DNA from 3 places in the Streptomyces thermospinosisporus genome. Region 2 is predicted to be linked to each of the others. Evidence: riboswitches for the same ligand, from Rfam matches in the RefSeq annotation. Region 2 holds a riboswitch; each other region holds the start of a gene.
What was found. Region 2 has a riboswitch for cobalamin ahead of ABD207_RS14410 (cobalamin biosynthesis protein). Riboswitches for the same ligand answer to the same signal wherever they lie in the genome.

Region 1 (7,515 bases), on a different contig from region 2:
AGGCCGCGGCCGGACTCCTCGTCCTCCTCGGCACGACGGGGTTCCGGCAGATGACAACTGCCGTCGCTCACCTCGACCGTGAGTTCCGCGGCGGTGCGGCACACATGCAGGGTGATGGGCCCGCGGCCGTGCTGCACCGCATTGGTGAGCAGCTCGGACACGAGGAGCCGTGCGTCGTCGGTCTTCTCCTGGCAGCCCCATGCGGCGAGGGTCTTGGCGAGGAAGGAACGCCCCTCGTGCACGGACTCGGGGCGGGCGGGCAGTGCCGTCGTGGCGGAGGCGAGGGGCGCCGCGGGCAGCTGGACCAGCAGGAGGGTGACGTCGTCGTCGTGCCCCTCGGCGTCCGGGCGCAGCGTGGACAGGATGCGGTCGGCCGCCGTGTCCAGGCTCGGTGTGCGGGTGGTGAGCAGCGAGCCGCAGGTGGACGTCAGCTGGCGGATCCGGTCCTCGATGTCGCAGTCGGGGGTCTCTATCAGGCCGTCGGTGTACAGCACCAGGGTCGCGCCGGGCGGGACCGGGGACGTGGACTGCTCGTACAGGACGTCGCCGACGCCGAGGGGTGCGTTCACCGAGGCGGGCAGCGGACGTGCCGCCTCACCGGGCGCGGCGACCAGGACCGGGAGGTGGCCGGCGGAGCACAGGGTCACCTCGCCCTCGTCGGCGGCGACGACCAGGTAGCAGCAGGTGACCAGCTGGTCGGGGACGTCCAGGTCGGCCACGCAGGTGTCCAGGGTCTGCATCAGCCGCCGGGGCTGCATGCCGGTCTTGGCCAACGCGTGGGCCGCCGAGCGCAGTTGACCCATCACGGCGGCCGCCTCCAGGCCGCGGCCCATCACATCGCCGATCAGGACACCGACCCGGCCGGCGCCGAGCGGGACGAGGTCGAACCAGTCGCCGCCCACCCCGGCGCCCTGGGTGGCGGGCCGGTAGCGGCTGGCGGTGACGAGTTCGGGGACGGCGGGCGGCGTGCCCATCAGGCTGCGCTGCAGGGTGAGGGCGACATGGCGCTGCTGTTCGTACAGCTCGGTCAGCTTCGCCTCGGCCCGCTTGCGGTCGCTGATGTCGCGGACGATGGCGCAGGCGCCGATGACCGTGCCGTCCGGGGCCCGCCGCGGCCACACGGTGACGTCGACGTCCAGCAGGGCGCCGCTCTTGGTGACGCGCAGGGTCTCGAAGTGCTCCACCTTCTCACCGCGCCGCAGGCGGCTGAGCAGCGCGGTGACCTCCTCGTGCCGGTCGTCCGGGGCGAGCAGGGACACATGCCGGCCCGTCGCCTCGGCGGCCGTGTATCCGTACAGCCGCTGGGCGGCCGTGTTCCAGTAGGTGATGTACCCGTCGAGCGTCTTGGCGAGGATGGCGTCCTGGGAGGACTCCACCAGCGAGGCCAGTTCGCTGATGCGCTCCTCGGCGGCCTTGCGGTCGCTGACGTCGCGCACGGCGGCCGACACGAGCAGCCCTTCGGTGGTCTCCAGGGGGCTGAGGCTGATCTCGACCGGGAACTCGCTGCCGTCCCGGCGCAGTCCGTACAGGTCCAGCCCGGCCCCCATGGGACGGACCTGCCGGTTCGCGGCGTAAGCGCTGCGGTGCTGCGTGTGGTGACCGCGCAGCCGGTGCGGGACGAGCAGTTCGACGGACTGGCCGAGGAGTTCCTCGCGCCGGTAGCCGAAGAGCGCCTCGGTCTGGGCGTTGACCAGCTTGATGGTTCCCGTGTCGTCGACGATGACCATGGCGTCCGGTGCCGCTTCCAGCAGCCCGCGGAAACGCTCCTCCGCGGTTCCCGGCGCGCCGGGCTGCGCGGGGATCACCTGGGTGCCCGGTTCCCGGGCGGCGACGGGACAGATGGCCGTCGCGTCGGTCTTGTTCTTCATGTCGGACCCAGCCGTGCTGCCGCCAGTGGTAAGGGCCCATCCCAGCGCGCACGGACGCCGGCCACGCGGGCTTGTCGCCAACTGTCGCTATGGGGCCGAACCTGACGGTTCGGTGAGCGGCGGGGGCAGCGAATGGTCACTCGGGGTCCATGACCCGAAAGGTAATCGACCGCCTGTGCGGTTGCTGCCATGATCGGCGGCATACGGATTCCGACCGACCGATCGACCGGAGGGGCACCATGACCGCCTACGCCATCGCCCGGCTGCACCGGGTCACGCCGCATGCGGACGTCGCCGAGTACATCGAGCGCATCCAGGGCACCTTCGAGCCGTACGGCGGTCGTTTCCTGGTGCACGGCAGGCAGCACGAGGTGGTGGAGGGGGACTGGCCCGGGAATGTCGTGATGATCGCCTTTCCGGGGATCGCCGAGGCGCGGGCGTGGTGGAGCTCCCCCGCCTACCGGGAGATCGCCCCGCTGCGCACCCGGCACAGCGAGGCCGACATCGTCCTGGTCGAGGGCGTCCCCGAGGACTACGACCCGAAGGTCACGGCCCAGGCCGTGCGGGAGAGCCTCGACGTCGGGTGAGACGACACCGGGTGAGGCGGTCCCGGTCGCCGAGCTGGAGGGGCACGAGGGCGTAGTCACCGGCCATGCCGTTGCCCGCCCGTGCTGCCGCGGCTGGTGACCAGGACGCAGCAGCGGGGGGTGCCCGGCAGCAGCGGGCGGATCTGGGAGAACGAGCGGGCGTTGTCGAGGACGTTCAGCACCCGCCGGCCGTCCGGCACGCTGCGGAACAGGGCGGTGCGTTTTCCTTCCGGAATGGTCCGCGTCGAACTTTTCTGAAAGGAACGGGAATTGCGTATCCGAATGGCTCTCGGCACGATGCTCGCCGCCGTGCTCACCGTTATGGCGCCCGCCGCACGGGCGGCCGGCGGCGACGAGGCACGGCCCACCGAGCGGTCCTGCGGCACGCTGCGGCTGACGGGCTCACTGCCGGTGCCGCCCGCGGGGATGGCGGTGGAGCGGGAGGTGTCGATCGGCGCGGTCTGCACGGCCCGGTACGGCACGGTGCGGATGGTGCCGGCCGGCAAGGCCGAGGGCGCGGCGGCCCGGACCATGGCGGCGGCGTCCGGCACGAAGAAGGCAGCGTCCGGCGCGAAGGCGACGTCCGGCGCGAAGGCGACGTCCGGCGCGAAGGCGGACGGCACTCACCGGGTGTCGAGCTGGAACGAGATGTACGACTGCTGCAACATCCGGATGACCGGCCTGTACACGGCCTCCGAGTGGACCACCGGCGGCAGCCGGGTCGCGGCCGCTTCGACCGGGGCCACCCAGCAGTTCAACCGCGAGCCGTGGAACGCCGGCTGGTCGCTGGTCTCGGCCCGCAGCGACACCGACTGCAGCGCCGACTGCGCGGTCTCCCGCACCGAGGCGCACGCGGACTTCGGCTACCGGGGCATCTTCGACCCGACCGGCTCCTGGTACGCCAACACCCATCACTCCTACGTGGACCTCGCCGCCGACGGCACCGCCTCATGCCGCTTCGACGTGGAGGCGCGGCACACCTTCGCCGGCTGGAACTGGCGCCACGGCTGCGCCTGACGGGCGGCGGCAGCAACCTGTCACGGACGCGGCAGCGGTGCGACGGCGCTTCCTGCACTCGCCGGGACCTTTTCAGTCTCGCCCGCCGTGCCGGGGCAGGACGGGCACGTCGCCCGCTGGTGGATCCCGGACCCCGAGTGCGCCTCCCTGGGCGTCCTCTGGGCACCCCCGGGGGACTTCTCCCCGGTGACGACCAGTTCGCCGCCCTCCTCGGACACCACGGGCTCGATGCGGCCGAGTTCGATGCCGGCGGCCCGTTCGCTCCCCAGGGTGGCGCAGAACGTGCCCCCGGCGGCCATGGGCTTCAGATGGCGCGCCTTCAGCTCCTCGCTGCCGTACAGCTGCACCATGCTGGTGCCGAGCACCGAGATGAAGAGGGTGAAGGCCGCTCCGGCGTCGCCGTATCGACCGCGTCGACCTCGGCCGGGGTGAGCCCGGCGGAGGCGAGGGCGTGGCGGATGACGCGTTCCTGGGAGGGGCCGTTGGGTGCGGTGAGGCCGTTGCTCTCGCCGTCCTGGTTGACGGCGCTGCCGCACCGCACGGCCAGCACCCGGCGTCCCTCGCGGCGGGCGTCGGACAGCCGCTGCAGCACCAGCACGCCGACGCGCTCGGACCAGCCGGTGCCGTCGGCGTCGTCGGAGAACGCCTTGCAGCGGCCGTCGGCGGCCAGCCCCGCCCTGCCGGCGAACTCCACGCGCCCCGGTGGCGGCTTGTCACCGGGCCGTGACGCGAACTACTGTCACCACGCCTTGGTGACGGGAAACCGGTGTGATGCCGGTGCGGCCCTCGCCACTGTGATCGGGAAGTCCGGCTCCGGTCCTCACGGACAGCCACTGGGTCTTGGGACCCGGGAAGGCGGAGCACGGGCGGTGGTACCCGTCAGCCAGGAGACCGGCCAAGGCACGTCAACCATCCACGAGGTGCTGGAGAGGGTCTGCTGAGCCATGCACATAGCCGAGGGTTTTCTGCCGCCGGCGCACGCGGTCGCCTGGGGCGCCGCATCCGCGCCGTTCGTGATCCACGGAGCCCGGTCGCTCATCCGTGAAGTGAGGGAACACCCCGAGAGCACGCTGCTGCTTGGCGCGTCGGGAGCCTTCACCTTCGTTCTGTCGGCGCTGAAACTGCCCTCGGTGACCGGGAGTTGCTCCCATCCCACCGGTACCGGGCTGGGCGCGATCCTGTTCCGGCCGCCGGTGATGGCGGTGCTGGGCACCATCACCCTGCTGTTCCAGTCGCTGCTGCTCGCCCACGGCGGCCTGACCACGCTGGGCGCCAACGTCTTCTCCATGGCGGTCGTCGGACCCTGGGCCGGTTACGCCGTGTACCGGCTGCTGCGGCGCTGCGACGTGCCGCTGATGGCCGCCGTGTTCTGCGGCGCGTTCCTCGCCGACCTGTCGACGTACTGCGTGACCAGCGTGCAGCTGGCGCTGGCCTTCCCGGACCCGGGCAGCGGATTCCTGGGCGCGCTCGGCAAGTTCGGGTCCATCTTCGCGGTGACGCAGATCCCGCTGGCGGTCAGCGAGGGGCTGCTGACCGTGCTGGTGATGCGGATGCTGGTGCAGTCCAGCAAGGGCGAACTGACCCGGCTGGGCGTGCTGGTGGCCGGGGCGGGGTCCGCCCGCACCGCGGAGCGGAAGGCGGTGGCCCGGTGAAGCGCAGCACCCGGATCAACCTTCTGCTGCTGCTCGCGGTGGCCGCGCTCGCGGTGCTGCCGCTGGCGCTCGGGCTCGGCGACCACAAGGAGGAGCCGTTCGCCGGGGCGGACGGGGAGGCGGAGACCGCCATCACCGAGCTGGACCCCGGCTACGAGCCGTGGTTCTCCCCGCTGTACGAGCCTCCGTCCGCCGAGATCGAGTCGGCCCTGTTCGCCCTGCAGGCCGCGATCGGCGCCGGGGTCCTTGCCTACTACTTCGGTCTGCGGCGGGGCCGCCGCCAGGGCGAGGCCAGGGCGCTGGCCCGCACCGAACCGGAGCACGAGCCCGCGGGCGACGGGGGCGGCGGCGACGAGACCGCGTCCCGGCCGCGGAGCTGACCGGGCGTGCTGCCGATCGACGCGGCGGCGCACAGCAGTCGCTGGCGCCGCCGGCATCCCGTGGACAAGGCGGTGCTCGGTCTTGGCCTGACGGTGCTGGCGATCTCGCTGCCGCCGTGGCCGGGCGCGGTGCTGGTGATCGCGGCCGCGCTCGCCGTGCTGCTGGGTCCTGCGGGCGTGCCGGCGCGGCGGCTGTGGCGCGCCTACCGGGTGCCGCTGGGCTTCTGTGTCACCGGGGCGCTCACCCTGCTGGTGCAGGTGGGCGGGCCCGGCGGTTTCCTGGCGCTCGCCGACGACGGGCCGCTGCGCGCCGGGGAGTTGCTGCTGCGCACCTCGGCCGCCTCGCTGGGCGTGCTGCTGTTCGCCTTCACCACCCCCGTGTCCGATCTGCTGCCCCGCCTGGTCCGGGCCGGGGTGCCGGCTCCGCTGGTGGACGTGGCGCTGGTGACGTACCGCATGAGCTTTCTGCTGCTCGACTCGGTGCGGCGGATCCGGGAGGCGCAGGCGAGCCGGCTGGGGCACACCACCCGCGCGGCCGCCTGGCGTTCGCTCGGCGGTCTCGGCGCCACCGCGTTCGTCCGGTCCTTCGACCGGGCGGCCCGGCTCCAGGCGGGACTCGCCGGGCGCGGCTACGACGGCACCCTGCGGGTGCTGGTCCCCGAGGCGCGCGTCTCCGTCCGCTTCACGGCCGCGAGCCTCGCCCTGCTGGCGGCGCTGACCGCCCTCACCCACGTCCTGGAAAGGCCCCTGTCGTGACCGAACCGGCCCTGGTCGCCCTGCGGGGCGCGTCGTTCGCCTACGAGGACGGGCCGCTGGTACTCAGCGGCCTCGACTTCGAGGTCCCCGAGGGCCGCGCGCTGGCGCTGCTGGGGCGCAACGGCAGCGGCAAGACCACGCTGATGCGCCTGCTCAGCGGCGGACTGCGCCCGCTGGAGGGCGAGTTGACCGTCGAGGGCCGGCCGGTGCGTCACGACCGCAAGGGGCTGACCCGGCTGCGGACCACCGTGCAGCTGGTGGTGCAGGACCCCGACGACCAGCTCTTCGCCGCGTCCGTCGGCCAGGACGTGTCGTTCGGGCCGCTGAACCTCGGGCTGCCGGACGAGGAGGTGCGCGCCCGGGTGGCCGGGGCGCTGGCCGCCCTCGACATCTCCCACCTCGCCGACCGGCCCACCCATCTGCTGTCCTACGGGCAGCGCAAGCGGACCGCGATCGCGGGCGCCGTCGCCATGCGGCCCCGGGTGCTGATCCTGGACGAGCCGACCGCCGGTCTCGATCCCGACGGCCAGGAGAGGCTGCTGGCCACGCTCGGCCGGCTGCGGGCGGGCGGCACGACGGTGGTGATGGCCACCCATGACGTGGACCTCGCGCTGCGCTGGGCCGACGACGCCGCGCTGCTCACCCCGTCGGGGGTGCGCACCGGTCCGGCCGGTGAGCTGCTGGCCCGGGCCGATCTGCTGGCGGAGGCGGGGCTGCGGCTGCCGTGGGGGGTCGCGGTGGGGCAGCTGCTGCGTGCGCACGGGTGGCCGGCGGACGGGGCCGGGCCCCGGACACCGGAGGAGCTGGCCGCGCTGGCCGCGGCACACGCCACCGGCCGATGAGTGCGGGGCCCTCCGCAGCGCGGCTCCGGTTCCCGGCATCTGCCGGTGCCGGGAACCGGAACCTCCCCCGTGCTCCCCGCGCCCATGGTGCCCGCTCACCGGCCCGGGCCGCATTGCCGGATTCCGGCAGAGTTCATTAGGGTCAGCCTGCCGGTGGGAGGCCGGGGGCGTCACACGGGCGTCAGGATCACGGGGGGCCGGGGGAGCATGGTGGAGCGGGAGATTCCGGAGCAGTATCTCGAGGGGTACGCCCGTCTGCTCGCCGATGTGGCCGCCACCGGCCGGCGCCTGACCCGGGACGAGCTCTCCGCCCGCCGGGCGCTGGGCGAGCGGGCCGCGGAGGCCGGCTACGGGATGCGTGCCCTGGTCCGCGCCCATCTGTCCGCCGCCCGCACGGCCTGGCCGCGCGGCAA
Region 2 (7,515 bases):
GGCGCGGGGGCGCTGAGCAGCCGTCTCGCCGTGCCGTCGCGGGGCCGGGCGTACCGTACGGGTCCGGCCCCGCCGTCCGGCGGAACAACAGCCGCCTCTTCCGGTCACCGCCGTGCCCCTCCCAGTTCATCTTCCGTTCACCCTGGTTACCTACGTTCGACCAGCCAATGACCTCGAACGATTGCCTGGGTAAATGGAAAGCTTCTCGCTGATCCTCGCGATTGTGGTGGTGACCGCACTCGCGTTCGATTTCACGAACGGTTTCCACGACACCGCGAACGCGATGGCAACGACCATTTCGACCGGTGCGATGAGGCCCAAGGCGGCAGTGGCCATGTCCGCCGTCCTCAACCTTGTCGGTGCATTTCTCTCGGTGGAGGTCGCCAACACGATCTCCAAGGGTCTCGTCGACGAGACCGGCATCCGTCCCGAGGTCATCTTCGCCGCCCTGGTCGGCGCGATCCTCTGGAACCTCCTCACCTGGCTGGTCGGTCTGCCGTCCAGCTCCTCGCACGCCCTGATGGGCGGTCTGATCGGCGCCACCGTCGCCACCGCCGGAATCGGCGCGGTGCACGGCGGCGTGCTGGTCACCAAGGTGCTGATCCCGGCGCTCGCCGCCCCGCTGGTGGCCGGCATCGCCGCGATGCTCGCCGCCCGGCTGACCTACCGCCTCGGCCGGAAGGCCGACGGCAAGGCCGCCGAGAAGGGCTACCGGGCCGGGCAGATCGCCTCCGCCGGCCTGGTCTCCCTGGCCCACGGCACCAACGACGCCCAGAAGACGATGGGCATCATCACCCTCGCTCTGATCGCCGGCGGCGCCCTCGCTCCCGACTCCGACCCGCCGCTGTGGGTCATCCTCTCCGCGGGCGTGGCCATCGCGCTGGGCACCTACCTCGGCGGCTGGCGCATCATCCGCACCATGGGCAAGGGCCTGACCGACCTTCAGCCGCAGCAGGGCTTCGCCGCCCAGACCAGCGCCGCCACGGTCATCCTGGCCTCCTCCCACCTCGGCTTCTCCCTGTCCACCACGCACTCCGTCTCCGGCTCGGTCATGGGCGCGGGCCTCGGCCGCAAGGGCGGCGTGGTCCGCTGGTCGACCGCCACCCGGATGTTCGTCGCCTGGGGCCTGACGCTGCCGGCCGCCGCGCTCGTCGCCGCGCTCGCCGAGTGGGTGTGCGGCTTCGGCGACTGGGGCACCGCCCTGGTGGCCGTCTTCCTGGTCGCCTCCAGCGCGGCCATCTGGAAGATCTCCCGGCGCGAGGTGGTCGACCACACCAACGTCAACGACCCCGAGACCCCGGCCGAGGAGCCGGCCGGCGTGGTGAACCAGGCCATCGCCGCCGTCACCCCGCCGCCCACCGGCGCCCTCGAGGAGGAGCTGACGGCCACCGTCCCGGCCCCCACCGCTCCTGCCCCCACCGCTCCGGCGCCCACCGCTCCGGCGCCCGCGGCTCCGGCGCCCGCCGACCCGGCCAACCCGCCGGCGAAGACCACCGTCTGACCGCCCCGTCCCTCACCCGGGCTCACGAAGGAAAGCAGCAGAACAATGAAGATCGACTGGGCGGCCCTCGGTTCCGTCTTCGGCGTCAGCCTCGTGGTCACGGTGGCGCTGGTGGCGCTGTTCACGCTCGGCATCACCGGCCTGTCCCGCCGTGAACGGGCCGCCGAGCAGGGCCGGTCCGCGGCCCTGGCGCTCACCGGTGCCTACGCCTGCTTCGCCGCCTGCGCGGCGGCGGTGGGCTACGGGATCTACCTGATCATGGCCTGATCCCCGCGAGCGTTTCCGGAGGGTGGTGCGAGGCGATGCCTCGCACCACCCTTTCGCGCTCCCCCACCCGAATCCCTCTGTGGGCCTCAGCACACTTCAGCCTCGCAGGTCAACGGCAAGTTGACGGCCCTTCCGGGGGCGTGGTGGACTGCCGGAGCCAAGTGCGGCGGCAGGAGAGGAAGCCGGTGGAAGTCCGGCGCGGTCCCGCCACTGTCACCGGGGTGAACAACCCCGGGAGCCAGGAACTCTCACCGCCGGTCTCGTCGAACCAGGGCGCGGACACCCTGAGTGAGGACATATATCGCCATGCGCGGCTGCCTGTTGAGGTCGATCAGCGACGCACGGCCCCGTACCGGGGCACCCCGGAGCATTCCCACCGGATCCGTCACCGGCTGAACCCATGGGTGCCGATCGCGTGTTCGCGTACGGCGCCGCCGCCGGCCTCCTCGGCGACCTGCTGCTCGGCGATCCCCGCCGCGGGCATCCGGTCGCCGCTTTCGGGCGGGCCGCGGCTGCCGTGGAACGTGTGCTGTGGCGGGACCATCGCGGCTGGGGCGCCGTGCACACCGCCGTCTGCGTCGGCGGGACGGTCGCCCTCGGCGGCCTGGCCGCCCGCTGCGTCCGCCGCTCCCCCGCCGCCTCCCTCGCCCTGACCGGCGTCGCCACCTGGGCCGTGGTGGGCGGCACCTCGCTCGCCCGGGAGGCCCGCACCATCGCCCGTGCCCTTCAGGCCGGTGACCTGGAGGCGGCCCGGGCACGGCTGCCGCATCTGTGCGGGCGGGACGCGCAGGCGCTGGACGCCGACGGCATCGCCCGCGCCGTGGTGGAGTCCGTCGCCGAGAACACCTCCGACGCGGTGGTCGGCGCCCTGGTGTGGGGCGCCGTCGGCGGGGTGCCGGGGCTGCTCGGCTTCCGCGCCGTCAACACGCTGGACGCCATGGTCGGCCACAAGTCGCCGCGCTACCGCCGCTACGGCTGGGCGTCGGCCCGGCTCGACGACCTGGCGGGCTGGCCGGGCGCGCGGCTGACCGCCGTCCTGGCCGCGCTCGCCGGGCCCGACCCGAAGGGCGCGGTGCGGGCCTGGCGGGCGGACGCCGCCGAGCACCCGAGCCCCAACGCGGGCCCCGTGGAGGCCTCGTTCGCCGGCGCGCTGGGTGTGCGGCTCGGCGGAACCCTCTCCTACGGCGGGCGCATCGAGCACCGGCCGGTGCTCAACGGGCAGGGGCGCGCGGTGACCGTGCCCGACATCGAACGGGCGGTACGGCTCTCCCGAAGGGTCGGCTGGCTCGCGCTGGGCGTAGGCGCCCTGGCGCGCAGGCTCATGAAGGGGCGGGGCGCATGAACGGTGGGCTGCTGGTCGCCGGGACCACCTCGGACGCCGGCAAGAGCGTGGTGACCGCCGGCATCTGCCGCTGGCTGGTCCGTCAGGGCGTCAAGGTGGCGCCGTTCAAGGCGCAGAACATGTCGCTGAACTCGTTCGTGACCCGGGAGGGCGCCGAGATCGGCCGGGCGCAGGCCATGCAGGCGCAGGCCTGCCGGCTGGAGCCCACGGCGCTGATGAACCCGGTGCTGCTCAAGCCCGGCGGGGAGCAGAGCAGCCAGGTGGTGCTGCTCGGCAAGCCGGTCGGCGAGCTGAGCGCACGCGGCTACCACGGCGGACGCCAACAGCGGCTGCTGGGCACCGTGCTGGACTGCCTTGCGCAGTTGCGGGGCACGTATGACGCGGTGATCTGTGAGGGGGCGGGCAGCCCGGCGGAGATCAATCTGCGCCGGACCGACATCGTGAACATGGGGATCGCGCGGGGCGCGCAGCTCCCCGTGCTGGTCGTCGGCGACATCGACCGCGGCGGTGTCTTCGCCTCCTTCTTCGGCACCGTCGCCCTGCTCTCCCGCGAGGACCAGAAGCTGGTCGCCGGCTTCCTGGTGAACAAGTTCCGCGGCGACGTGTCGCTGCTTCAGCCGGGCCTCGACATGCTGCACGGCCTCACCGGGCGGCGCACCTACGGGGTGCTGCCGTTCCGGCACGGGCTCGGCATCGACGAGGAGGACGGGCTGCGGGTCTCGCTGCGCGGCGCGGTGCGCGAGTCGCAGGTGGCCGCGCCGGTCGGCGAGGACGTGCTGCGGGTCGCGGTGTGCGCGGTGCCGCTGATGTCCAACTTCACCGACGTGGACGCGCTCGCCGCCGAACCGGGCGTCGTGGTGCGGTTCGTGGACCGTCCCGAGGAGCTGGCGGACGCCGACCTGGTGGTGGTCCCCGGAACCCGCGGCACGGTGCGGGCGCTTGAGTGGCTGCGCGAACGGGGCCTGGCGGAGGCGCTGGTGCGCCGGGCGGCCGAGGGACGTCCCGTGCTCGGCATCTGCGGCGGCTTCCAGATCCTCGGCGAGCACATCGAGGACGAGGTGGAGAGCCGCCGGGGCCGGGTGACCGGGCTCGGGATCCTGCCGGTACGGGTGCGGTTCGCCCGCGAGAAGACCCTTACCCGGCCCGCCGGCCAGGCCCTCGGAGAACGCGTCGAGGGCTACGAGATCCACCACGGCATCGCCGAAGTCCTCGGTGGTGAGACGTTCATCTCCGATGACCATGGACACAGCCTGGACGGCTGCCGGGTCGGGCACACCTGGGGCACCCACTGGCACGGCTCGCTGGAGTCGGACGGCTTCCGGCGTGCGTTCCTGCGCGAGGTGGCCGCCGCCGCGGGCCGCCGCTTCACACCGGCCCCCGACACCTCCTTCGCCGAGCTGCGCGAACAGCAGCTGGACCGGCTCGGCGACCTGATCGAACAGCACGCGGACACGGACGCGCTGTGGCGGCTCATCGAGTCCGGCGCGCCGCAAGGACTGCCCTTCATCCCACCGGGAGCGCCCGCATGAGCACTGTGTTGTTGTTGTCGACCGCCGACACCGATCTGCTGGCGGCGCGGGCCAGCGACGCCGAGTACCGGATCGGCAACCCGACCCGCGTGGACGTCACCGACGAGCTGCCCGCGCTGCTGGACGGCGCGGACATCGCCGTGGTGCGGCTGCTCGGCGGCAAGCGGGCCTGGGAGGACGGGCTGGCCGCGGTGAAGGCCTCGGGCGTCCCGGCCGTGCTGCTCGGCGGAGAGGCCGTGCCCGACGCCGAGCTGATGGCCGAGTCGACGGTGCCCGCCGGTGTGGTGGCCGAGGCGCTGCGCTACCTGGTCGAGGGCGGGCCGGACAACCTCACCCAGCTGGCCCGCTTTCTGTCCGACACCGTGCTGCTCACCGGCGAGGGCTTCGACGAGCCACGGAAGATGCCCGCCTTCGGCGTGCACGGCGAACGCCCCCTGCTCGACGGCCGCCCGACCGTCGGCGTGCTCTTCTACCGGGCGCACGAGCTGAGCGGCAACACCGCTTTCGTCGACACCCTGTGCGACGCGATCGAGGCCCGCGGCGCCAACGCCCTTCCCGTGTACTGCGGTTCACTGCGCGGCGCGGACCCGGAGCTGTACACGCTGCTGTCGAAGGCCGACGCGCTGGTCGCCACCGTGCTCGCCGCCGGCGGCACCCACGCCTCGCAGGCGTCCGCCGGCGGCGACGAAGAGACCTGGGACATCGGCGCCCTCGCCGACCTCAACATCCCCGTGCTGCAAGGACTGTGCCTGACCTCCCCGCGCGCCGCCTGGGAGGAGTCGGACGCCGCGCTGTCCCCCATGGACGCGGCGATGCAGGTCGCCATCCCGGAGTTCGACGGACGGCTGATCACCGTGCCGTTCTCCTTCAAGGAGCAGGGCCCGGACGACGTACCGGTGTACGTCGCCGACCCGGAGCGGGCCGCGCGGGTCGCCGGGATCGCCGTGCGCCATGCGGCGCTGCGGCACAAGCCGAACGCCGAGAAGAAGCTGGCACTGGTCTTCACCGCCTACCCGACCAAGCACTCCCGGGTCGGCAACGCGGTCGGCCTGGACACCCCCGCCTCGGCCGTACGCGTCCTGGACGCGCTCCGCGACGCCGGCTACTCGCTCACCGACTACCCGTCCGGCGGCGACGAGCTGATCCACCGGCTGATCGAGGCCGGCGGGCACGACGTGGAGTGGCTGACCGAGGAGCAGCTGGCCGCCGCTCCTGCACGAGTGCCGCTGGCCGACTACCGGGCCTGGTTCGACAAGCTCGACCCCGAGCTGCGGGAGGCGATGACCGAGGCATGGGGCGAACCGCCGGGCTCGCTCTATGTCGACGGTGACGACATCGTGCTGGCGGCCCTGCAGTTCGGGAACGTGGTCGTGATGATCCAGCCGCCGCGCGGCTTCGGGGAGAACCCCATCGCGATCTACCACGACCCCGACATGCCGCCCTCCCACCACTACTTGGCCGCCTACCGCTGGCTGGAGAACACCTTCGGCGCCGACGCCATCGTGCACATGGGCAAGCACGGCACCATGGAGTGGCTGCCCGGCAAGGGCCTCGGCCTGAGCGCGGGCTGCGCACCGGACGCGGTGCTCGGCGACCTGCCGCTGGTCTACCCGTTCATCGTCAACGACCCCGGCGAGGGCACCCAGGCCAAGCGCCGCGGACACGCCACCGTGGTGGACCATCTGGTCCCGCCGATGGCCCGCGCCGACACCTACGGCGACCTGGCCAAGCTGGAGCAGCTGCTCGACGAGTACGCCCTGGTCTCCGACCTGGACCCGGCGAAGGCACCGGCGGTACGGGCGCAGATCTGGACCCTGGTCAAGGCCGCCGAGCTCCACCACGACCTGCATGTGGACGAACAGCCGGACGACGACGAGTTCGACGAGTTCGTCATGCACATCGACGGCTACCTCTGTGAGATCAAGGACGTGCAGATCAGGGACGGCCTGCACATCCTGGGCGGCGGCCCGGCCGGTGAGCCGCGCGTCAACCTGGTGCTGGCGGTGCTGCGCGCCTCCCAGGTGTGGGGCGGTCAGGCCGACGCGCTGCCCGGCCTGCGGGCCGCACTGGCCGAGCACTTCGGGCTCGCGGAGAAGGAGCTGCTGGCCGAACCGGGCGCCCCGGTGAAGGTGCCGGTGGAGCTGACGGATCTGGTCGAGGGCCCGTCCCGTACGGCCGCCGATGCGATCGATCTGCTGGAGCAGCTGTGCCGGCGGATCGCCGAGGGCATGGAGGAGCGCGGCTGGGCGGCCGGCCAGGCGCCGGGCCTGGTGCGCGAGGTGCTGGGGACGGAACTGCCGGACGCGGTGGCCGTGCTGGAGTTCGCGTGCACGGAGGTCGTGCCCCGGCTGGCCCGTACGACGGACGAGATCGACCACATCCTGCGGGCGCTGGACGGCGGTTACGTCCCGGCGGGTCCCTCCGGCTCACCGACCCGTGGCCTGGTCAATGTCCTGCCGACCGGCCGCAACTTCTACTCCGTCGACCCCAAGGCCATCCCCTCGCGACTGAGCTGGGAGGTCGGGCAGGCGCTCGCGGATTCGCTGGTGCAGCGCTATCTGCGGGACACGGGTGAGTACCCGAAGTCCGTCGGCCTCACGGTGTGGGGTACGTCCGCGATGCGCACTCAGGGCGACGACATCGCCGAGATCCTGGCACTGCTGGGGTGCCGCCCGGTGTGGGACGACGCGTCGAGGCGGGTCACCGGCTTCGAGATCGTGCCGCTGAAGGAGCTGGGCCGGCCGCGCATCGACGTCACGGTCCGCATCTCCGGCTTCTTCCGGGACGCCTTCCCGCACGTGGTCGCTCTGATCGACGACGCGGTGCGCGCGGTGGCTGAGCTGGACGAGCCGGCCGAATCCAACTACGTACGGGCG
Region 3 (7,515 bases), on a different contig from region 2:
ACCACGGCGCGGTCGACGTCTGCGGCCGAGGCGTGCGGCACGCGCCCGATGACCTCCTCGGTGTGCGGGGAGATCACCTCGATGACCTCGCGGCCCTGGGGGTCGGTCAACTCCCCGCCGATGAACAGCTGTCCGTGTTCCACGAGCCCGGTCATGGCCGGCCGCCTCCCCGAAGCCGCTGCTTCTGACGCTCCATCAGATACTGGCACTGATACCAGTTCCGGTCAGCACAGTCCACGGGCCTTGCAGCGGGCGGCCGGAACGGAAAGGCCGAAGGAAAGTCGTCCGGGGCTACTGTCGAAACGCGTTCTAGTTATAGTGACCTGGCCGGAGTCCGGTCCGGCGATCGGGGGAGCCCATGGCCCATACGCAACCGCAGCCGCAGCCGCAACCGCAGAGGCAGCCGCAGACGCAGACAGGGGTCTACGACCATGGCGGGGGCGTCCGTTCGCTGCGGGTCCCCATCCCGGACAACCCCCTCGGCCACACCCTGGTCCACGTCCTCGACACCGACGCGGGCCCGGTGCTGATCGACACCGGCTGGGACGACCCCGAGGCGTGGACCACCCTCACCGAGGGCCTGACCGCCTGCGGCACCTCCGTCTCCGAGATCCACGGCGTGGTCGTCACCCACCACCACCCCGACCACCACGGCCTGTCCGGCCGGGTACGCGAGGCCTCCGGCGCCTGGATCGCCATGCACCCGGCGGACATCGACGTCGTCCGCCGCACCCGCGAGGCCCCGCCCGAGCGCTGGCTGACCTACATGGCCGACCGGCTCGCCGCCGCCGGCGCCCCCGAGAGCCATCTGGCGCCGCTGCGCGCGGCCCTGGGCCGCCGCGCCCTCCCCGCCCTCTCCCCCGCGCTCCCCGACCGCGAGATCGTCCCCGGCGAACTGCTCGACCTGCCGGGCCGCCGGCTGCGCGCCGTGTGGACGCCGGGCCACACCCCCGGTCACGTCTGCCTGCACCTGGAGGAGGAGCATCCGGCCCGGCTCCCGGGCAACGGCCGTCTCTTCTCCGGCGACCATCTGCTGCCCGGCATCACCCCGCACATCGGCCTCTACGAGGACCCCGACGACACCACCCCGACCGATCCCCTCGGCGACTACCTCGACTCCCTGGAACGCGTCGCCCGTCTCACCCCCGCCGAGATCCTCCCCGCCCACCAGCACCCCTTCACCGACGCCCCCGCCCGCGTCGCCGCCCTGCGCGCCCACCACGCCTCCCGCCTCACCGGCCTGCTGGCCCTGCTCGCCACCCCGCTCACCCCCTGGCAGCTGGCGGAGCGCATGACCTGGAACCGCCCCTGGGACGACATCCCGCACACCTCCCGCACCATCGCCGTCGCGGAGGCCGAGTCCCATCTGCGCCACCTGGTGAAGCTCGGCCGGGCGGAGGCGGTCCCGGGCAGCGGCCCGGTGACCTACGCGGCGGTATGACCTGGAATGCCGGGAGTTGGCGACATTGGCCCGAGTGTGTGTGGGACGAGCCGCGTGACCCGGACCGCGCGAGACGAGCCGCGTGACCCGGACCGCGCGAGACGAGCCGCGTGCCCCGGACCGCGCGAGACGAGCCGCGTGCCCCGGACCGCGCGAGACGAGCCGCGTGACCCGGACCGCGCGAGACGAGCCGCGTGCCCCGGACCGCGCGAGACGAGCCGCGTGACCCGGACCGCGCGAGACGAGCCGCGTGACCCGGACCGCGCGAGACGAGCCGCGTGACCCGGACCGCGCGAGACGAGCCGCGTGACCCGGACCGCACGGGATCGTGAGGTGAGGCACCCCACCCTGCCCCCTGACTACGTGCGGGTAAAGTGGCGGCGTCGCTTCACGCCGTACGGGGGGAAGCCGGTGCAATTCCGGCGCTGACCCGCAACCGTGATCCGTCCCCGGAGGACGGTCAGCCGGAATGCCCCGCACGGATCGTGACCGGCTCTCGTGCCCGGCAGTCCGCCGGAGCACGGCACCGTCGAGGTATACGGGGCCGAGCCGCCGGGGTCTCCCCTGCCGCCCGCCCCCTGCACCGGCATCAAGGGAGAGAGGCACCCGCCGATCATGAACGTCCGCCGCTGCGCCGCGGTCCTGGCCGCCGTCGCCGTGATCGGCGCCGCCACCCCGGCCGCCGCCGACTCGTCCCCGTCCCCCGAGCCGTCCAAGGCCCTCCCCGCCGCCCTGTACGGCGACGGCGACCCGCAGTACGACGGCGTCTGGCGCCAGTCGCTGGCGCTGCTCGCCCAGGACACGGCCGGCGTGAAGCCGCCGAAGGCGGCCGTGGACTGGCTGACCGGCCAGCAGTGCGCCGACGGCTCCTTCGCCCCGTACCGCGCCGACACTTCGCGCGCCTGCGACGCCAAGACCCCCGTCGACACCAACCAGACGGCCGCCGCCGTCCAGGCCCTGGCCGCGCTCGGCGGGCACCACAAGGCGACCGGCAAGGCCGTCGACTGGCTCAAGTCCATACAGAACGAGGACGGCGGCTGGGGCTACACCGCGGGCGGCCCGAGCGACGCCAACTCCACCTCCGTCGTCATCGGTGCGCTCGCCGCCACCGGCGAGAAGCCGGCCCAGGTGACGAAGGACGGCAAGTCCCCCTACGACGCCCTGCTGAAGCTGGCGCTGCCCTGCAAGGGCGACGGGGCGGGCGCGTTCGCCTTCCAGCCGGACAAGAAGGGCAAGCTGATCGCCAACGCCGACGCCACGGCGGCGGGCGTGCTCGGCCTGCTCGGCAAGGGTCTGGTGGTCGAGCCCGCGAAGACGGGCACTCCTGAGCTCGCCTGCGAGAAGGCCGGCGGCCCCGGGCAGGCCGCGGTGAACGGCGGGGCGTACCTGAAGGACGAGCTGGCCGAGGACGGCCATCTGGTCTCCTCGCTGGGCGGCTCCGAGCAGCCCGACCACGGCAACACCGCGGACGCGGTGGTCGCCCTCGCCGCGCTGGGCGCGATGGAGCCGGCGAAGAAGTCCCTGGCCTGGCTGGAGAAGAACGCCGCCGGCTGGGCGGCGCAGAGCGGCCCCGCCGCCTACGCCCAGCTGATCCTCGCCGCCCACGCCACCGGCGCCGACCCGCGCGCCTTCGGCGGGACGGACCTGGTGAAGAAGCTGGCCGCGACCGGCCCCGCCGCCGAGAAGGAGAACGAGAAGGAGAAGCAGAAGGCCGCCGCCTCCGACGCCGAATCCGACTCGGACTCCGGCTTCGGCGTCTGGTGGTACGTCGGCGTGTGCCTGGTCGCCGGTATCGGCATCGGCTTCCTGTTCAGCGGCCGCAGGAAGAGGCAGCAGCCGTGACCCGCAGAACGCTCGTGCTGTTCCTGGCCTTCCTGGCCGCGCTCCTGCCGGTGCCGGCGGGAGCGGGCCAGGCGCAGGCCGCCGGGTACCGCTACTGGTCGTTCTGGGAGCGCGAGGGCGAGCAGTGGACGTACGCCACCCAGGGCCCGTCCACCGCCCGCCCCTACGACGGCGATGTCCAGGGCTTCCGCTTCTCCGTCAGCGAGGACTCCGGTGACGCGGCGAAGCCGCGCGGCACCGCCGACTTCGGCACCATCTGCGCCAAGACCCCGCCGAAGGACGGCACCAAGCGCGTGGCCCTGGTCCTCGACTTCGGCACGCGGGCCGACGCTCCCTCGGGCGAGCGTCCGCCCGCCAACCGCACGGCCTGCGCCCGGGTCCCCGAGGACGCGACGACCTCCGACGCGCTGGCGGCCGTCGCCGAACCCCTGCGCTACGACGCCAAGGCGTTGCTGTGCGCGATCGCCGGCTATCCGGCGAAGGGCTGCGGGGAGCAGGTGTCCGGCAAGGCTCCGGACGACGCCTCGGCGGACGAGGAGCAGGCCCGGGAGCAGTCCGCGGAGAAGGAGAAGTCCGCCAAGTCCGCCTCTGACGGCGGGCCTTCGCTGGGGCTGATCGGCGGTGCCGCGGTCGTGGTGCTGCTGGCCGGTGCCGCCCTCTGGCAGGCCCGACGCAGGCATGGCCGATAGCACGCCCCGCAGCGGGCCCTCGCCCCTCGCCGGACGCCGCGAGGGCCTCCGGGGCACCTCCGCGAGCGGTGAGCCGGCCAAGTCCCCCCGTGAGAGCGCGGGGACCGGTCCGGCGCGGGCGGAGGCCGGGACCGGTCCGGCGCAGCCCGACGCGGAGATGAGCCCGTCACGGACCGGCACGCCCACCGCCCGCCGCGGCCGGCCGGACGCGCTGCACCCCGGCGCCTGGTGGCTGTGGTCGCTGGCCCTCGGCACCGCGGCCACCCGCACCACCAACCCGCTCCTGCTGGGCCTCCTCATCGCCGTCTCCGCGTACGTCGTGGCCACCCGCCGCCCCGACGCGCCCTGGGCCCGCTCCTACGGGGTGTTCGTCAAGCTGGCGCTCGCCGTCCTCCTCGTCCGCCTCGTGTTCGCGACCGTCCTCGGCTCGCCGATCCCCGGCACGCATGTGATCCTCGCCCTGCCCGAAGTCCCGCTGCCCGACTGGGCGCAGGGCATCCGCCTCGGCGGCAAGGTCACCGCCGAGGCGCTCACCTTCGCGCTCTACGACGGCCTCCGGCTCGCCGCCCTGCTGGTCTGCGTGGGCGCCGCGAACTCCCTGGCCAACCCCTCCCGGCTGCTGAAGTCCCTGCCCGGCGCGCTCTACGAGACGGGCGTGGCCGTGGTCGTGGCGCTCACCTTCGCGCCGCATCTCATCGCCGACGTCCAGCGGCTGCGCGCCGCCCGGCGCCTGCGGGGGCGTCCGGACAAGGGACTCCGGGGCCTGGCGCAGGTGGCCCTGCCCGTGCTGGAGGGCGCGCTGGAACGCTCCGTGGCGCTCGCCGCCGCCATGGACGCCCGAGGCTACGGCCGCACCGCGCAGGTCCCGCCCGCCGTCCGCCGGACCACCGCCGCGCTCACCCTCGGCGGTCTGCTCGGCGTCTGCGCGGGGACGTACGGTCTGCTCTCCGCGGCGGGCGCCGGCTACGGCGTGCCCCTGCTGCTCGGCGGGCTCGCCGCCGCGCTGGCGGGGCTGTGGCTGGGCGGCCGGCGCTCGCTGCGCACCCGGTACCGCCCGGACCGGTGGGACGCGCGGGCCTGGCTGGTCGCCGCCTCCGGCGCCGCCGTCGCGGCCGTGACGGCGCTGGCCGCCGTCCGCGATCCGGCGGCGCTGCACCCGGGTGTGGTCCCGCTGGTCGCCCCGGCGCTTCCCCTGTGGCCGGCGGCGGCCGTGCTGATCGGCCTGCTGCCCGCCTTCATCGCCCCCGCACCTCACCAGGACAGCCGCGAGGAGCCGTCGTGATCCGCTTCGAGAACGTGTCGGTGACCTACGACGGGGCGGACGAACCCACCGTCCGGGGCGTCGACTTCGAGGTCCCCGAGGGGGAACTCGTGCTGCTGGCCGGGCCGTCCGGCGTCGGCAAGTCGACCGTGCTGGGCGCGGTCGGCGGCCTGGTCCCGCACTTCACCGGCGGCACCCTGCACGGCAGGGTCACCGTCGCCGGCCGTGACACCCGCACCCACAAGCCGCGCGAACTCGCCGACGTGGTCGGCACGGTGGGCCAGGACCCGCTCTCCCACTTCGTCACGGACACCGTGGAGGACGAACTCGCCTACGGCATGGAGTCGCTGGGCCTGCCGCCCGAGGTGATGCGGCGCCGGGTCGAGGAGACCCTGGACGTGCTGGGCCTGGCCGGGCTGCGCGACCGTCCCCTCGCCACGCTCTCCGGCGGCCAGCAGCAGCGCGTCGCCATCGGCTCGGTCCTCACCCCGCACCCCCGGGTGCTGGTGCTCGACGAGCCGACCTCCGCCCTCGACCCGGCCGCGGCCGAGGAGGTCCTCGCCGTCCTGCAGCGGCTGGTCCACGACCTCGGTACGACGGTCCTCATGGCCGAGCACCGCCTTGAGCGGGTGATCCAGTACGCCGACCAGGTCGTCCTGCTGCCCGCTCCGGGCGAGCCGCCGCTGCTGGGCACGCCGCAGGAGGTGATGGCGGTCTCCCCCGTCTGCCCTCCGGTGGTGGAGCTCGGCCGCCTTGCCGGCTGGTCTCCGCTGCCGCTGACGGTCCGCGACGCCCGCCGCCGCGCGGCCCCGCTCCGCGAACGCCTCGCCGGCCGGCAGCAGCAACAACCGCCGCGCGAGGCCGCCCCGCAGACGCCGACATCCTCCGCCCGCCGGGGCCTGTTCCGTCGCAGCACCCCCGAGTCACACACCGACGCCCGTACATCCGGGCCACCCGTCGCCGAGGTGCGCGCGCTCGCCGTCCGCCGGGGTCGCGTGCAGGCCCTGCGCCACATCGACCTCACCGTCGCACCCGGAGAGACCGTCGCCCTGATGGGGCGCAACGGCGCCGGGAAGTCGACCCTGCTGGGCGCGCTGGTGGGGCTGGTCGCCCCGTCCGCCGGCTCGGTCCGCAGCGCGGGCGCCGTCCCGCACCGGACGCGCCCGCGCGATCTGGTGCGCCGCGTCGGCCTGGTCCCGCAGGAGCCGTGCGATCTGCTGTACTCCGACACGGTGGCCGCCGAGTGCGCCGCCGCCGACCGGGACGCGGACGCGGAGCCCGGCACCTGCCGGGCGCTGCTGTCCGAGCTGCTGCCGGGGATCGACGACGCCACCCACCCCCGGGACCTCTCCGAGGGCCAGCGCCTGACCCTCGCCCTCGCGGTGGTCCTCACCGCACGCCCCCCGCTGCTCCTGCTGGACGAGCCGACCCGCGGCCTCGACTACGCGGCCAAGGCCCGCCTGGTCACGCTCCTGCAAGGCCTGGCCACGGAGGGTCACGCCATCGTGCTGGCCACCCATGATGTGGAGCTGGCCGCGGAACTCGCCGACCGGGTCGTGCTGATCGCCGAGGGCGAGGTGATCGCGGACGGTCCGGCGGCGGAGGTGGTCACCGCCTCACCGTCGTTCGCGCCGCAGGTCGCCAAGATCCTCGCCCCGCAGCGCTGGCTCACGGTGGGCCAGGTACGGGAGGCGCTGGCACAGGAGGTCCGTCGATGACTGTCCGGCAGGCCCGGGCCGTCCGTCTCGGCCCGCGCTCGCTCGCCGCCCTCGCCCTGGTGAGCGCGGTGGGCGTGGTCGCCTTCGGCTGGCCGTTCCTCGCACCGCCCGCCTCCGCGCTGACCGCGCACGCGCAGGACGCGCCCTGGCTCTTCGCGGGCCTGCTGGTGCTGCTGGTCGCGGTGGTGGCGGCCACGATCTCCGAGTCGGGCCTCGGCCCGAAGGCGGTGGCGATGCTCGGCGTGCTGGCCGCGACGGGGGCCGCGCTGCGGCCGATCGGCGCGGGCACGGCCGGTCTGGAGCCGATGTTCTTCCTCATGGTGCTCAGCGGCCGGGTCCTCGGGCCTGGCTTCGGCTTCGTCCTCGGCGCGATCACCCTGTTCGCCTCCGCGCTGCTCACGGGCGGGGTGGGGCCCTGGCTGCCGTTCCAGATGCTGGCGATGGGCTGGTTCACCATGGGCGCCGGCCTGCTGCCGGGCCCGGACCGCCTGCGCGGGCGCCCCGAGGTGTGGCTGCTCGCCGGGTACGGCTTCCTGGCGGCCTTCGCCTACGGCACGGTGATGA

Region 1: it holds a riboswitch for cobalamin, as region 2 does, so the genes downstream of both, ABD207_RS15175 (energy-coupling factor ABC transporter permease) here and ABD207_RS14410 (cobalamin biosynthesis protein) in region 2, are expected to answer to the same signal.
Region 3: it holds a riboswitch for cobalamin, as region 2 does, so the genes downstream of both, ABD207_RS30025 (SCO2321 family membrane protein) here and ABD207_RS14410 (cobalamin biosynthesis protein) in region 2, are expected to answer to the same signal.

What each region holds. Positions count from the first base shown of each region.
Region 1 is NZ_BAAAIZ010000041.1:15,027-22,541, reverse strand. Features, by position in the region: gene ABD207_RS15205 (PAS domain S-box protein) at 1-1,868, opposite strand, end outside; gene ABD207_RS15200 (DUF1330 domain-containing protein) at 2,108-2,455, shown strand; gene ABD207_RS15195 (hypothetical protein) at 2,512-2,655, opposite strand; gene ABD207_RS15190 (hypothetical protein) at 2,738-3,472, shown strand; gene ABD207_RS15185 (hypothetical protein) at 3,493-3,837, opposite strand; partial or broken gene ABD207_RS15180 (beta-ketoacyl synthase N-terminal-like domain-containing protein) at 3,876-4,166, opposite strand; cobalamin riboswitch at 4,206-4,386, shown strand; gene ABD207_RS15175 (energy-coupling factor ABC transporter permease) at 4,417-5,124, shown strand; gene ABD207_RS15170 (energy-coupling factor ABC transporter substrate-binding protein) at 5,121-5,504, shown strand; gene cbiQ (cobalt ECF transporter T component CbiQ) at 5,511-6,260, shown strand; gene ABD207_RS15160 (energy-coupling factor ABC transporter ATP-binding protein) at 6,257-7,102, shown strand; gene ABD207_RS15155 (PucR family transcriptional regulator) at 7,310-7,515, shown strand, end outside.
Region 2 is NZ_BAAAIZ010000038.1:88,059-95,573, reverse strand. Features, by position in the region: gene ABD207_RS14425 (lysozyme) at 1-16, shown strand, start outside; gene ABD207_RS14420 (inorganic phosphate transporter) at 194-1,501, shown strand; gene ABD207_RS14415 (hypothetical protein) at 1,547-1,768, shown strand; cobalamin riboswitch at 1,896-2,035, shown strand; gene ABD207_RS14410 (cobalamin biosynthesis protein) at 2,169-3,110, shown strand; gene ABD207_RS14405 (cobyric acid synthase) at 3,107-4,639, shown strand; gene cobN (cobaltochelatase subunit CobN) at 4,636-7,515, shown strand, end outside.
Region 3 is NZ_BAAAIZ010000121.1:3,923-11,437, forward strand. Features, by position in the region: gene ABD207_RS30015 (aldehyde dehydrogenase) at 1-155, opposite strand, end outside; gene ABD207_RS30020 (Strvi_7410 family MBL fold metallo-hydrolase) at 359-1,441, shown strand; cobalamin riboswitch at 1,798-1,936, shown strand; gene ABD207_RS30025 (SCO2321 family membrane protein) at 2,057-3,283, shown strand; gene ABD207_RS30030 (SCO2322 family protein) at 3,280-3,972, shown strand; gene ABD207_RS30035 (energy-coupling factor transporter transmembrane component T) at 4,130-5,254, shown strand; gene ABD207_RS30040 (ABC transporter ATP-binding protein) at 5,251-6,951, shown strand; gene ABD207_RS30045 (ECF transporter S component) at 6,948-7,515, shown strand, end outside.